Regions from separate parts of the Streptomyces sp. BF23-19 genome, predicted to be linked through region 2. Evidence: riboswitches for the same ligand, from Rfam matches in the RefSeq annotation. Region 2 holds a riboswitch; each other region holds the start of a gene.
The links. Region 2 has a riboswitch for thiamine pyrophosphate ahead of AB8A24_RS14125 (thiamine ABC transporter substrate-binding protein). Riboswitches for the same ligand answer to the same signal wherever they lie in the genome.

Region 1 (5,039 bases), on a different contig from region 2:
CGATGCGGGTGGCGCCTGCGTCCAGCACCTCGTCCAGGTTCGAGCCGTCGATGCCGCCGATGGCGAACCAGGGGCGGTCCTGCTCCAGGGAGGCCGCGTACCGGACGAGGTCCAGGCCCGGGGCGTGGCGGCCGGGCTTGGTGGGGGTGGGCCAGCAGGGGCCGGTGCAGAAGTAGTCCACGCCGGCTTCGGCGACGGCCGCGTCGACCTCGTCCTCGGCGTGGCAGGACCGGCCGATCAGCACCCCTTCGCCGAGGATGGCGCGGGCCGCGGGGACGGGGATGTCGCCCTGGCCGAGGTGCAGGACGTCGGAGCCGATGGCGTGGGCGACGTCGGCGCGGTCGTTCACGGCGAGGAGCTTGCCGTGGCGGCGGGCGGCCTCGGCGAAGACCTGGAGGTGTTCGAGCTCCTCCCCCGCCTCCATGCCCTTGTCGCGGAGCTGGACGATGTCCACGCCCGAGGAGAGCACGGCGTCGAGGAAGTCGGGGAGGTCACCCTGGCGCTTGCGGGCGTCCGTGCAGAGGTAGAGCCGGGCGTCGGACAGCTGCATGGGTGTACCCCCCGTGGTGGATGCGGTGTACGGACCGGGGCCGCGGCCGTGGGCCCGTACACCGCTGTGGAGCGAAGGCGATCAGGTCAGAGGGCGAGCGCCTGAGCGCGGCGCTTCACCTCCGTGCCGCGATTCTCGCTCAGCGCCTGCACGGGGGTGCCGGGCAGGGTCGGATCCTCGGTGAAGAGCCATTCCAGGATCTCCTCCTCGGTGAAGCGGTCGTCGCGCAGCACGGTCAGCAGACCGACGAGGCCCTTGACGACCTTGTCGCCGTCGATGAAGGGAGCCGGCACCTGCAGGGAGCGGTTCTCGCCCCGGCGGACGGCGATGAGCTGCCCTTCCTTGACCATCTGGCGGACCCGGGTCACCTCGATGTTCAGCATCTCCGCGATGTCGGGGAGGTACAGCCATGAGGGGACAAGGGCATCGATCTTTGCGTCAATCTCGGTCACAGACACAAGCCTGCCATCTCGGCTCCGCCGCCGGTACCTGAGCAGCCCCGTCCGGGTCGCGGTCCATGCCGAGGCTCCGCCCCGGACCCCGCGCCGCGAACGCCGGCGGGGCCGAGATTTCCCTACGGGCGTCCGCCCCCACCAGGTGGACGGCAGCAGCCACGATCCAGCCTCGCCGGCGTTCGAGGCGCGGGTCCGGGCGGAGCCCGGCGGCCGTCAGGCCGTGGCCGACTTCAGCGGGACCGAGGGGTCGCCGACCTTGGCGGGGTCCACGGGGACGCCCGTCTCGATGAGCTTGCGACCCTGCGCCAGGTCGCGCGGGCGGCCCACCGCCAGGACCGCGACCAGTGCGCCGTCGCGCAGCCAGCACGCCGACCAGGTGGGGCCGGCCGGATCCCCGCGCAGGATCAGGGTGTCGGCCCCGCCGTGGTGGCCGGCGTACTGGACGAAGCGGCCGAACTGCTCCGACCAGAAGTACGGCACCGGGTCGTAGACCTGGGCCGGCTCCCCGGCCAGGATGTTCGCCGCGACCGCCCTGGGCCCCTGCAGGGCGTTGTCCCAGTGGTGCACGAGCAGTCGCGTCCCGTACCGCCCGGAGGGGAAGGAGGCGCAGTCGCCGACCGCGTACACCCCGGGCAGCGAGGTCCTCAGGTACGCGTCCGCGGTGATCGATCCGTCGGGGCCGCGTTCCACGCCGGTCCCGTCCAGCCATCCGGTGGCGGGGCGCGCGCCGATGCCCACCACCACCGCGCCGGCGGGCAGGGCTCGCCCGTCCGCCAGCAGGACCCGCCCCTCCTCGATCCCGGCGACCTTCGCCCCGGTGATCAGCTCCGCGCCCGCCTCCTGGTACCAGCGCGCCATCGGCTCGGTGACCTCGGCGGGCAGCGCCCCCGCCAGGACCCGGTCCGCCGCCTCGACCACGGTGACCTCGCAGCCCGCCTCCCGGGCGGCGGTGGCGAACTCGGCGCCGATCCAGCCCGCCCCGACGACCACGGCCCGGGGGGAGGCGGCCAGCACCGGGCGCAGCCGGGCGGCGTCGTCCAGCGTGCGCAGCAGGTGCACGCCCGGGACGCCCTCGGTGCCGGGGATGGTCAGCGGCTGCGCGCCGGTCGCCAGGACGAGGGTCCCGTAGGGGACGGGTCCCGTCTCGGTGTCCAGCTCGTGGACGGCGGCGCGCAGTCCGGTGACCTCGACGCCGAGCCTGAGGTCGATGTCGAGGCCTTCGAAGTCCACGTCGAAGGCGGAGTCCTCGGCCTTGCCGAGGAGTACCGCCTTGGACAGCGGGGGGCGGTCGTAGGGCTGGTGGGGTTCGGCTCCCAGCAGGGTCACGGGGCCGGTGAAGCCCTGTTCGCGCAGGGCCACGGCGGTCTGCACCCCGGCCATTCCGGCGCCGACGATCACGACGCCTCGCTGATTCTGTTCCGTCTGCTCGCTCACGCCGCCACCCTAATCATCTGACGCTCCGTCAGGAATAGGTGCCGCCTTACCCGCCCTCCACGGCCGGGTTAGTCTGGCCACCGTACCTATCGCGGGAGTCCGGCGCACCGGGCTGAGAGGGAGGCTGGCCGGCCTCCGACCGTACGAACCTGATCCGGGTCATGCCGGCGAAGGGAGGGGCTGGACGCCCATGCACTCATCTCGGAAGGGTTCCGCCACGGGATCCGACGTCCTCGTCATCGGGGGCGGAATCATCGGCCTGGTCACCGCTTGGCGGGCCGCCGCGCGCGGGCTGCGCACCGTACTCGCCGACCCCGCACCCGGCGGCGGCGCCGCCCAGGTCGCGGCCGGCATGCTCGCCCCCGTCACCGAACTGCACTACGGCGAGGAGGCCCTGCTCGGCCTCGGCCTCGCCTCCGCCGCACGCTATCCGCAGTTCGCCGCCGAACTCGCCGAGGCGAGCGGCGGCCTGGACATCGGCTACCGCACCTGCGGCACCCTCGCCGTCGCCCTCGACGCCGACGACCGCCTCCACCTGCGCGAACTGCACGCCCTGCAGCGCCGCTGCGGCCTGGAGTCCGAGTGGCTCACCGGCCGCGAGTGCCGCCGCCTGGAGCCCATGCTCGCCCCGGGCGTACGCGGCGGGCTGCGCGTCGACGGCGACCACCAGGTCGACCCCCGCCGACTCGCGGCCGCCCTGCTGGCCGCCTGCGAACGCGCCGGCGTGACCATCCACCGGACGGCCGCGCAGCGGCTGCTCACCACCACCGACCGGGCGACCGGAGCCCTCCTCGACGACGGTACGGAGCTGCTCGCAGACCAGGTGGTCCTCGCCGCGGGCTCGTTCACCGGCCGGCTGGCGGGCGTGCCGCCGCAGGTCGTGGCCCCCGTACGGCCGGTCAAGGGCCAGGTCCTGCGGCTCACGGTGCCGGCCGCCTACGCGCCGTTCCTGTCGCGGACCGTCCGGGCCGTCGTCCGCGGCAGCCACGTCTACCTGGTGCCGCGCGAGAACGGCGAACTCGTCGTCGGCGCCACCAGCGAGGAACTCGGCTGGGACACCACCGTCACCGCGGGCGGGGTCTACGAACTCCTGCGCGACGCCCACGAACTGGTCCCCGGCATCACCGAACTCCCGCTCACCGAGACCCGGGCGGGACTGCGCCCCGGATCCCCCGACAACGCCCCGCTGCTCGGCCCGACCGACCTGCCGGGCCTGCACCTGGCCACCGGGCACTACCGCAACGGGGTGCTACTGACCCCCCTCACCGGCGAGGTCCTCGCCGAGCTGCTGGCCACCGGCGAACTGCCGGAGATCGCGCGCCCCTTCACCCCCCGCCGGTTCTCCGCCGAACGTCAGGAGTCGTACGCATGACCATCTCCGTGAACGGCGAACCGCGCGAGGTCGCGGCCGGCGCCACCCTCGACACGGTGGTCGCCACCCTGACCTCCGCCCCCTCCGGCGTCGCCGCCGCACTCAACGAGACCGTGGTCCCGCGCGGGCAGTGGCCCGCCACCGTCGTGGGCGAAGGCGACCGGGTCGAGATCCTCACCGCGGTACAGGGGGGCTGACCGACATGGCGGACGACCTCTTCACCCTCGGCGGCCGGACCTTCACCTCCCGCCTGATCATGGGCACGGGCGGGGCCCCGAGCCTGGACATCCTGGAACGCGCCCTCGTCGCCTCCGGAACCGAACTCACCACGGTCGCGATGCGGCGGCTGGACCCCACGGTCCAGGGCTCCGTCCTGTCCGTGTTGACCAAGCTCGGCATCTCCGTCCTCCCCAACACGGCGGGCTGCTTCACGGCGGGCGAGGCCGTCCTCACGGCCCGGCTGGCCCGGGAGGCGCTCGGCACGGACTGGATCAAGCTGGAGGTGGTCGCGGACGAACGGACCCTCCTGCCGGACGGCGTCGAGCTGCTGGACGCCGCCGAGATCCTGGTCGACGAGGGCTTCACGGTGCTCCCGTACACCAACGACGACCCGGTGCTCGCACGGAAGCTGGAGGACGTGGGCTGCGCGGCGATCATGCCGCTCGGGTCCCCCATCGGATCCGGCATGGGCATCCGCAACCCGCACAACTTCGAGCTGATCACGGAACGCGCGTCGGTCCCGGTCATCCTGGACGCGGGCGCGGGCACGGCGTCCGACGCGGCCCTGGCGATGGAACTGGGCTGCGCGGCGGTGATGCTGGCCTCGGCGGTGACCCGCGCACAGGAACCGGTCCTCATGGCGTCGGCCATGCGGGACGCCGTCTCGGCGGGCCGCCTCGCCTTCCGCGCGGGCCGCATCCCCCAACGCCGCTTCGCGGAAGCGTCCTCCCCCACGGACGGCCGCGCAAGCCTGGACCCGGAACGCCCGGCGTTCTGAGGAGGCGTACGAATGCCCGCGTGTGCGGGACCGTACACGTCACAGGTGCGCTGCAAGGCGACCCGCCCAGGACGGGTGCCGGGTGGCGGCTCGTAGAATCGCCGGGTGGATACGACCCTGGATGACCCCCTCGTCGGGCGCGTGCTCGACGGCCGCTACCGCATCGACGCCCGCATCGCGGCCGGCGGCATGGCCACGGTCTACCGGGCCGTCGACACCCGCCTCGACCGG
Region 2 (5,039 bases):
AGCGGAAGGTCCACCTCCCGCCAGGCCCGCAGCGGCGACGCGCCGAGCACCGCGGCGGCCTCGCGCAACCGCCCGTCCACCGCGCGCAGCACCGGCAGCATGGTGCGTACGACGAAGGGCACGCCCACCAGGGCCTGCGCCAGCGGCACCAGGATCCATGAGGTCCGCAGATCCAGCGGTGGCTCGTCCAGGGTGATCAGGAAGCCGAAGCCCACGGTCACGGCGGACACCCCGAGCGGCAGCATCAGCAGCGCGTCGAAGCCGCGTACGAAGCGGCCCTCGCGCCGGGTCAGCGCCGCGGCCGCGAGCCCCCCGATGACCAGGGCGATCGCGGTGGCGGCGAGCGCGTACTGCAGGGAGTTCCAGATCGCCTCCAGCGGGGCCACCAGGAAGGTCCCGCCGCCGGCGCCCGCGTCCTGCAGCGCCCGGTAGTAGCCGAGGCCGTAGCCGCCGGGGGTGTCGAAGGACCGCTCGACCAGCACGCCCAGCGGCGCCGCGATCAGCAGCGCGACGGTCAGCAGCACCCCTCCCAGCAGCGTGCGCTGCGCCCAGCCGCGCGGCCGGTGGGTGGTGCGTCCCGGGTCCACCAAGCTCAGGGCGGTCTCGCGCTTGCGCACGGTCCAGGCGTGCACGGCGAGGATCGCGCCGATCGCGGCGAACTGCACCATCGTCAGGACGGCCGCCGTCGGCAGGTCCAGGAGCTGCGCGGTCTGCCGGTAGACCTCCACCTCCAGGGTGGAGTACGCGGGTCCGCCGAGGATCAGTACGACGCCGAAGGAGCTGAAGGTGAACAGGAACACCATCAGGGAGGCGGCGGCCACCGCCGGGGCCAGCGCGGGCAGCGTCACCCGCCGCCAGGCGGTGAACCGGCCGGCGCCCAGCACGCGGGCGGCCTCCTCCTGGCGCGGATCGAGCTGGGCCCACAGCCCGCCGACCGTGCGGACGACGACGGCGTAGTTGAAGAAGACGTGCGCGAGCAGGATCGCCCAGACGGTGGTGTCGAGCCGGACTCCGACCAGGTCGTCCAACAGCCCGCCCCGCCCCAGCAGCGCGAGAAAAGCGGTGCCGACCACCACGGTCGGCAGCACGAAGGGCACGGTCACCACGGCGCGCAGCAGCTGCTTGCCCGGGAACTCGAAGCGCGCGAAGACGTACGCGGCGGGGAGGGCGATCAGCAGGGTGAGCAGGGTGGAGGCGAACGCCTGCCAGGTGGTGAACCACAGCACGTCGGCGATGTCGGGGCGGCCCAGCACCTCCGCGAACCGGCCGAACTGCCATCCCTCGTCGGTCTTCAGGCCGCGCCCGACGATCGCGGCGACGGGGTAGGCGAAGAACAGCCCGAAGAAGGCGAGGGGGACGGCCATCAGGGCGAACCGCACGGCGGTCGCCCGTGCCCCCTCGCGGGGGCCGGAGCCCGGCGTGGCGCCCCCCGACGCCACGCCCGGCTCCTTGGTACCGCTTACTTCACGACGAGCGCGGTCCATGCCTTGACCCACTGCTCACGGTTCTTGGCGATGGTCTCGGGAGCCACGTTCTCGGGCTTCTCGACCACCACACCGTGCTTGGTGAACAGCTCCGGCAGGGCGGCGTCCTTCGTCACCGGGTTCACGAACATCTGGAGCGGCATGTCCTCCTGGAACTTCTTGCTGACCAGGAAGTCCACGAGGGCCTTTCCGCCCTCCTCGTTCTTGGCGCCCTTGAGCAGACCCGCGAACTCGATCTGGCGGAAGCAGGTGCCGGTGGAGACGCCCGTGGGGGCCTCGGTCGGCTGGGGCTCGCCGTACAGGACCTCGACCGGCGGGCTGGAGGCGTACGAGACGACCAGCGGGCGGTCGCCCTTGGCCTTCTTGCCGCCCGCGGAGCCGGAGAAGCGCTCGTTGTAGGCCTGCTCCCAGCCGTCGACGACCTCGACGCCGTTGGCCTTGAGCTTGCTCCAGTAGTCCTTCCAGCCGTCCTCGCCGTACTTGCCGACGGAGGCGAGCAGGAAGCCGAGGCCGGGCGAGGAGGTCGCGGCGTTCTCGGTGACCAGCAGGTTCTTGTACTCCGGCTTGGTCAGGTCGTCCAGCGTCTGCGGCGGGGCGATCTTCTTCTCGGTGAAGTACGCCTTGTCGTAGTTGACGCAGATGTCGCCGGAGTCGATCGGGGTGACCCGGTGCTCCTTGTCGAGCACGTACTCGGGCTTGACCTCGGCGAGGCCCTTGGCCTCGTAGGGGGTGAAGATGCCGTTGTCGAGGGCGCGCGAGAGGAGGGTGTTGTCGACGCCGAAGAAGACGTCACCGCGCGGGGAGCCCTTGGTGAGGATCTCCTGGTTCAGGGCCGCGCCGGCGTCCCCGGACTTCAGGACCTTGACCGTGTAGCCGCTCTGCTGCTCGAACTCCTTGAGGACCGATTCGGTCACGTTGAAGGAGTCGTGGGAGACGAGCGTGACGGTCTTGGACTTCGGGGCGTCGCTCGCGCCGGCGGGCTTGTCCTTGGTGTCGCCGCCGCCGCAGGCGCTGAGCGTGGTGACGCCCAGCGCGGCCGCGAGCGCGACGCCCGCGATCTTCTTGGTGGTGCTCATCGGTGAATTCCTCCTGGGATGTCCAGGAGAAGACGCGGCCCTGCCCGGCGCTCTGCGAGAGCGGACGCCGGGCAGGGCGCAACAGCAAGAGTGGTGACCGAACTTCCTACCCCGAATGACCGGGGCGAGGTTCAGAGGGTCTGCGGATGACGGATACCGCACTCTCAGCGCTGTGGCGCTCCCCTGTCGGAATATGAAATTGGTTCGGCCACAGGGTACCCCGTGGCCGAATAGCGTCGAACAGAGGCGGAATCTAGCGTTCCGAGGCGGCCAGCTGGCCGCACGCTCCGTCGATCTCCTGGCCCCGGGTGTCCCGTACGGTCACCGGCACACCGTGGCGGGCGATGGCCTCCACGAAGGCCTTCTCGTCCTCGGGCCGCGAGGCGGTCCACTTGGAGCCCGGCGTCGGGTTGAGCGGGATCAGGTTGACGTGTACGCGCTTGCCCTTGAGCAGCTTGCCCAGGAGGTCACCGCGCCAGGCCTGGTCGTTGATGTCGCGGATCAGGGCGTACTCGATGGAGATCCGGCGGCCGGACTTCTCGGCGTACTCCCAGGCGGCGCCGAGCACCTCGCGAACGTTCCAGCGGGTGTTCACGGGGACGAGGGTGTCGCGCAGCTCGTCGTCGGGCGCGTGCAGCGAGACGGCGAGGCGGCACTTGAAGCCCTCGTCGGCGAAGCGCAGCATGGCCGGAACCAGGCCGACGGTGGAGACGGTGATGCCGCGCTGCGACAGACCGAGGCCGTCGGGCTCCGGGTCGGTGAGCCGGCGGATGGCGCCGACCACGCGGTTGTAGTTGGCGAGCGGCTCGCCCATGCCCATGAAGACGATGTTCGACAGCCGGGCCGGGCCACCGGGGACCTCGCCGTCGCGCAGTGCGCGCATGCCGTCGACGATCTGGTGCACGATCTCGGCGGTGGACAGGTTGCGGTCCAGGCCCGCCTGGCCGGTGGCGCAGAACGGACAGTTCATACCGCAGCCGGCCTGAGAGGAGATGCACATGGTGACCCGGTCGGGGTAGCGCATGAGCACGGACTCGACGAGCGTGCCGTCGTGCAGCTTCCACAGGGTCTTGCGGGTGGTGTCGTCGTCGCACGAGATGTGCCGGATGACGCTCATCAGGTCCGGCAGCAGCTCCTGCTGGAGCTTCTCCCGCGAGCCCGCCGGGATGTCGGTCCACTCGGCCGGGTCGTGCGCGTACCGGGCGAAGTAGTGCTGCGAGAGCTGCTTGGCCCGGAACGGCTTCTCGCCGATCGCGGCGACCGCCTCGCGGCGCTCGGCCGGGGTCAGGTCGGCAAGGTGCCGGGGCGGCTTCTTGACCCCGCGAGGGGCGACGAAGGTGAGCTCTCCCGGAACGGGGCGGGCCATGGCAGGTACTCCTTGTAAGACGAAAGGCGCGCCGCAGAAGCAGCGCGCCTTCCAAGAGTAACCGCCCGGCGTCCTGCGACGCCTTTTCGCAGGTCAGCCAGTACCTACGAAGGCTGCCAGCAGCAGCCACACCACGGGGGCCGTCGGAAGCAGGGAGTCCAGGCGGTCCATGATGCCGCCGTGTCCCGGCAGCAGGGTGCCCATGTCCTTGATGCCGAGGTCCCGCTTGATCATCGACTCGCCCAGGTCGCCCAGGGTGGCGCTGACCGCGACCGCGAGGCCCAGCAGCAGACCCTGCCACCAGGAGCCGCCGTCGATCAGGAACTCCATGCACAGCGCGCCGGCCACCATCGCGAAGGCCACCGCGCCGAACAGTCCCTCGCGGGTCTTGCCGGGGCTGATGCGCGGCGCGAGCTTCGTCTTGCCGAAGCGCCAGCCGACCGCGTAGGCCCCGGTGTCGCTGACCACGGTCAGGAGCAGGAAGGTGATCACGCGCTGGGGACCGTCGTCGGCGGTGAGCAGCATCGCGACGAAGGTGGCCAGGAAGGGCACGTAGAAGGCCGCGAAGGCGCCCGCCGTGACGTCCTTGAGGTAGTCCTCGGGCGGTTCGGTCATCCGCCACACCAGGACCGCCAGCACGGTCAGGGCCATCGCGACCCAGGCGCCCTCGGCCCCCCGGACGTATCCGGCGATGACCATGGCGGCGCCACCGACCGCGAGCGGGACCAGCGGGGCCTTGATGCCCTTCTGCTCCTGCAGTCGGGAGGTGAGCTCCCACAGGCCGACGACGACCGCGACGACGATGACGCCGACGAAGACGGCCTTGACGATCAGCAGCGAGGCGAAGATCACCGCGCCGAGACCCACGCCCACACCTATGGCGGCACGCAGATCCCGGCCCGCGCGCTTCTTCGGCGGCGGGGGCGAGGCGTCCTGCGGCTGCTGGGCGTGCGGAGGCGGGGGGCTGGGCATGGGCTCCTGCGACGGCGTATCGGCGCGGAAGAGGGGGCCGCTGTCGGCGGCGACCCCCCGATCGCGTGCTTCCCGGTCGTCGAAGTCACGGCCGGCGGCATCGGGCACGATGGGCATGGGCCGAGTGTGCGGGCCCACCTG
Region 3 (5,039 bases), on a different contig from region 2:
CCCACGAGGGTCCGTACGATCTCCTCCGCCACCAGCTCGCTGTTGGCCACCGAACCCATGCTGCTGTTCGCGATCGAGAACAGCAGGAGCAGTGGCAGCGCGGCACCCGCGTAGGCCAGTACCAGCGTGTTGACCACCGACGCGATGTGGTCGCGACCGATCCTGATCGCCGCCCGGTAGAGGGCGCGCGGCCCCATCGAGGGGTCCGCGTGGTGCAGTTCCCACACCGCCGACGTCTGGGTGACCGTCACGTCGTCGAGCACGCCCAGCGAGCCGATGATCACGCCTGCGAGCAGCAAACCACTCATGTCGATGTCCGGGTACAGCCCGTGGATCAGCCCGGTGTTGTCGTCGGTGTTGCCGCTGAGGAACGCCCAGTCGATGAACCCCGAACCGAGCAGCCCGATCAGCAACAGCGAGACGAGCGTGCCGAGAACGGCCACCGACGTACGGGCGGTCAGCCCGTGGCACATGTAGAGCGCGATCAGCATGATGGCGCTCGCCCCGACCACCGCGACGACCAGCGGGTTCGAACCCTGCAGGATGGCCGGGAGGATGAAGAGGGTCAGCACGCCGAAGCTGACCACCAGCGCGACCAGCGCGAACAGCCCGCGCATCCGCCCGACGAGGACGACGGCGGCCGCGAAGATGCCGGCCAGCAGCGCCATCGGGAGCTTGCGGTTCACGTCGATCACCGAGTACTGGAGGTCGCGCGGCGCGTCCGGCGCGTAGGCCACCACCACCTCCTGACCGTCCTCCAACTGCCGTGGTGCGCCCGGCTGGACGACCTCCACGAAGGTGCGGCCCTTGTCCGGGCCGCTGCTGACCTCGACGGTGGCCTTCTTGCACTCACCGGTCTGCTCGGCCTGCGCCTGGCGGCCCTCCGGGGTGGAAGGAGCGGCGGTCGTCGGTACCTGGGCGGCGTTCACGGTTTTGCAGTCGACCTGTTCGAGCGAGGTGACCACGCCCTGCTGGGTCTGCCGGTCGAACCCCACCCCCGTGCGCTCGTGGCCGGGGGCGCCGCCCGGCCAGAGCACCACCATGCCGACGAAGACGGCCGCGGCGAAGGGGATCAGCACGGCGGCGATGACCTTGCGCAGGTGCTTCGAGACGGGGGCCGCCGGGCCGTGGCCATGGCTGTGTCCGTGTCCGTGATCGTGGGACCGATCCGAGGGGCGCCCGCCGGAGTCCCCGCCGGAATGCGGGTCGGAATGCGGGTCCGAATGGCCGTCGGAGCGCCGGTCGGAGTGCCCGTCGGACGGTCTGGCGGACGGTTCGGGGCTCGCATGCGGGTGGCCGATGTGGCCAACGGTCTCTGTGGGCTCGGTGGGGGGCTGCGGCGAGGGCGTCACCAGCAGATCATCGCAAGAGATGAGGGGGCCCACTGTTCAGCACGCCATGGATGACGCTAGCGTGGGGGCACCTTTGCACAACGCGGGAGCTCGGAGCACCGGGCTGAGAGGACGCTGATCACCGTAAGGGCATCACAGATGCCTACGGGAAGAGGCTGCGTCGACCGCCGAACCTGTTACCGGGTAATGCCGGCGTAGGGAGATCAGGTCTCATGACCATTCAGGACGCACGCACGCCTGCCGTCAGCCAGGACGCCGACGGCCAGACCGAGCGCCAGCCGGGCTGGCACAAGGGATACCTGGCGGGCTCCCGCCCCGACCTCCGGGTGCCGGTCCGCCAGGTCCACCTCACCAACGGCAAGGACGTGACGCTCTACGACACGTCCGGTCCGTACACCGACCCGCAGATCGAGACCGACGTCCGCCGCGGTCTCGCGCCGCTGCGCGAGAACTGGATCATCAGCCGCGGGGACACCGAGGAGTACGCGGGCCGCCCCGTGCGCCCCGAGGACGACGGCATCAAGCACACCTCGCCGCGCGGGGGCCTCAAGAACCTCGACGCGGTCTTCCCGGGCCGTCCCCGCCAGCCCCGCCGTGGCCGCGACGGCGCCGCCGTCACGCAGCTCGCGTACGCCCGCCGGGGCGAGATCACCCCGGAGATGGAGTACGTCGCGATCCGCGAGAACGTCTCCCCCGAGGTCGTTCGCGAGGAGATCGCCGCAGGTCGCGCGGTACTTCCGGCGAACGTGAACCACCCCGAGATCGAGCCGATGATCATCGGCAAGCGGTTCCTGGTGAAGGTCAACGCCAACATCGGCAACTCCGCGGTCACCTCCTCCATCGAGGAGGAGGTCGACAAGATGACCTGGGCGACCAAGTGGGGCGCCGACACGGTCATGGACCTCTCGACCGGCCGCAACATCCACACCACCCGCGAGTGGGTGCTGCGCAACTCCCCCGTCCCGATCGGCACCGTGCCGCTCTACCAGGCGCTGGAAAAGGTCGACGGCCGTGCCGAGGACCTGACCTGGGAGATCTACAAGGACACGGTCATCGAGCAGGCCGAGCAGGGCGTCGACTACATGACGGTCCACGCCGGCGTGCTGCTGCCCTACGTGCCGCTGACCGCCCGCCGCAAGACCGGCATCGTCTCGCGCGGTGGCTCGATCATGGCCGCGTGGTGCCTCGCGCACCACAAGGAGAACTTCCTCTACACGAACTTCGAGGAGCTCTGCGAGATCCTCGCGACGTACGACGTCACGTACTCCCTCGGCGACGGTCTGCGCCCCGGCTCGATCGCGGACGCCAACGACGCGGCCCAGTTCGCCGAGCTGAAGACGCTGGGCGAGCTGAACACGATCGCCAAGCGCCACAACGTCCAGACGATGATCGAGGGCCCGGGCCACGTCCCGATGCACAAGATCAAGGAGAACATCGACCTCCAGCAGGAGATCTGCGAGGAGGCGCCGTTCTACACGCTCGGCCCGCTGACCACGGACGTCGCGCCCGCCTACGACCACATCACCTCGGGCATCGGCGCCGCGATGATCGCCTGGTGGGGTACCGCGATGCTCTGCTACGTGACGCCCAAGGAGCACCTGGGCCTGCCCAACCGTGACGACGTCAAGACCGGCGTCATCACGTACAAGATCGCGGCGCACGCCGCGGACCTGGCCAAGGGGCACCCGGGCGCCCAGGAGTGGGACGACGCCCTGTCGGACGCGCGGTTCGAGTTCCGCTGGGAGGACCAGTTCAACCTGGCCCTGGACCCGGACACGGCCCGTGAGTTCCACGACGAGACCCTCCCGGCGGAGCCGGCCAAGACCGCGCACTTCTGCTCGATGTGCGGTCCGAAGTTCTGCTCGATGAAGATCTCGCAGGACATCCGCCGTGAGCACGGTGGCGACCTGAAGGCGGAAGAGATCCAGGCGGGCATGGCGGAGAAGTCCGCCGAGTTCGCGGCCTCGGGCAGCCGCGTCTACCTGCCGCTGGCCGACTGACGCGCACGGTCGTCGGACAGACACGGTCGTCGGACAGGCACGACAGGCACGACCGGCACGACCGGCACGACCGGCACGACAGGACAGGCAGAGCAGGACAGCACAGCTGACGGCGAGGACCCGCGACCCTATGGGGGGAGTCGCGGGTCCTCGCCGTCTCGCCGTCAGGCGACCACCTGGTACTCCGGGTCCAGCTCGTGGCCGATCCGCCCGATGGCCCCCGACCACCTGCCGAAGCAGCTGAAGTGGCGGACGGGGTCAGTTCTGGTCCGGCTGGTGTTCCGGACCGCCGAAGTCCGGGCTCGTGAAGTCCGGAGGTGTGTAGCCGGGCCGGGGACTCTCCGACGGGGACCCCGGACTGGTGAAGTCCGGCCGGCTGTACCCCAGGTTGGGGATGCGGCCCGCCGCCGGTGTGCGGGGGGTCGGAAAGCCCGGGCCGGCGCTCGGGTCGGCCAGCGCGTCCCGCAGGAACGGCATGATGCCGCGCTCCAGCAGCGCGTGCCGCCAGGCCTCACGGGCCCGTGCGACCTCGTCGGGTATCGCCTCGGTCTCGTCCGCCGCCACCTCGGTCGAGCTGTTGCGGACGGCCGTCACCAGCAGCCCGATCACCGCGAAGAGCAGGGCGGCCGCGGTGAGCCCGCCGAAGAGCCAACCCGCCGTCAGCATCGTCTCGGCGAAGGCCGGTTCGGGCTCGATCATCTTCAGGATGTAGCCGACGAGCAGGAAGATCAGCATGGCGGTGCCCGCCAGGACGGGCGCGAGGACCGCGACCACGGCGCTGATGCCCGCGCCGCCACCGCTGCCCTCGGCGCCGTCCTCGTCTCCCGTCGTACCGGGCGAGGCCAGTACCTCGTCGCGTCGTTCCTCGCGGACCTTCACGTAGTGGCCGTACTCGGCGGCGGCCGCTGCCGCCAGCAGGGCGCTGGCCCCCTGGGCCATGGTGCGCAGCTGTTCGGCGTTCAGCCGTTCGCCGAGGGTGGCGAGCTCGGGCCGCTCGCGCGCGGCGCGCAGCGCCTCGTCGACGAGCCGATCGAACTCCGGTCGGTCTTCGGTCAGCAGGTGCGGAGCGCTGGTCATGTGCATCCCCCGATGCTCCGTAGAAGCCGGTATGCCCGCGTAGACCCGGGCGCCGGCACAAACGGAGGAGAGCCTGCTACGGATAGAGCGATGGTAGAGCGCCCACGCCACGCCGTGACAGGGGCTTTCCGGAAATACCCCTCTCCGTAAGCTCTCAGTCGCTCAGGGGGAGTTGTACGACAAGCAGTTTGCCCGCCATCGTCACCCCGCCGTCCATCGCGATGGCCAGCCCCTCCGCGTACACGTGCGGGCCGTCCACGGCCTCGGGTCCGCGCGATTCGTCGCCGTCCTCGGTGCCGACCTCGCCGAGCAGGTACGGGATGGGGCTGTGCCCGTGGACGACGCGGCTGCCGCCGTAGGTGTCGAGGAGTTCCCGTACGGCCGCCGGGCCGGTTCCCTCGTCGCGGAAGGCGAACCGCTTGGTGAACTTGCGGAAGAGGTCCCAGGTGATGTCGGCGTCGCCGCGGTTGAGGAGCTCGTGGATGGTGTCGTTGACGTCCTCGATGGAGTCGCCGTAGTCGAGGTAGGCCGTGGTGTCGGAGTGCAGCAGCAGGTGGCCTTCCTCCAGGACGGCCGCGTCCAGCCGCGACATCCACTGCAGGTGGACGTC

Region 1: it holds a riboswitch for thiamine pyrophosphate, as region 2 does, so the genes downstream of both, thiO (glycine oxidase ThiO) here and AB8A24_RS14125 (thiamine ABC transporter substrate-binding protein) in region 2, are expected to answer to the same signal.
Region 3: it holds a riboswitch for thiamine pyrophosphate, as region 2 does, so the genes downstream of both, thiC (phosphomethylpyrimidine synthase ThiC) here and AB8A24_RS14125 (thiamine ABC transporter substrate-binding protein) in region 2, are expected to answer to the same signal.

What each region holds. Positions count from the first base shown of each region.
Region 1 is NZ_JBGBPT010000063.1:17,775-22,813, forward strand. It holds gene thiE (thiamine phosphate synthase) at 1-550, opposite strand, end outside; gene AB8A24_RS29715 (Rv2175c family DNA-binding protein) at 637-1,002, opposite strand; gene AB8A24_RS29720 (FAD-dependent oxidoreductase) at 1,219-2,439, opposite strand; TPP riboswitch at 2,521-2,632, shown strand; gene thiO (glycine oxidase ThiO) at 2,630-3,811, shown strand; gene thiS (sulfur carrier protein ThiS) at 3,808-4,008, shown strand; gene AB8A24_RS29735 (thiazole synthase) at 4,014-4,808, shown strand; gene pknB (Stk1 family PASTA domain-containing Ser/Thr kinase) at 4,914-5,039, shown strand, end outside.
Region 2 is NZ_JBGBPT010000020.1:41,873-46,911, reverse strand. It holds gene AB8A24_RS14130 (ABC transporter permease) at 1-1,364, opposite strand, end outside; gene AB8A24_RS14125 (thiamine ABC transporter substrate-binding protein) at 1,460-2,560, opposite strand; TPP riboswitch at 2,646-2,755, opposite strand; gene rlmN (23S rRNA (adenine(2503)-C(2))-methyltransferase RlmN) at 2,814-3,926, opposite strand; gene AB8A24_RS14115 (phosphatidate cytidylyltransferase) at 4,020-5,039, opposite strand, start outside.
Region 3 is NZ_JBGBPT010000002.1:123,033-128,071, forward strand. It holds gene AB8A24_RS01790 (YibE/F family protein) at 1-1,385, opposite strand, end outside; TPP riboswitch at 1,425-1,570, shown strand; gene thiC (phosphomethylpyrimidine synthase ThiC) at 1,565-3,352, shown strand; gene AB8A24_RS01800 (hypothetical protein) at 3,611-4,435, opposite strand; gene AB8A24_RS01805 (metallophosphoesterase) at 4,584-5,039, opposite strand, start outside.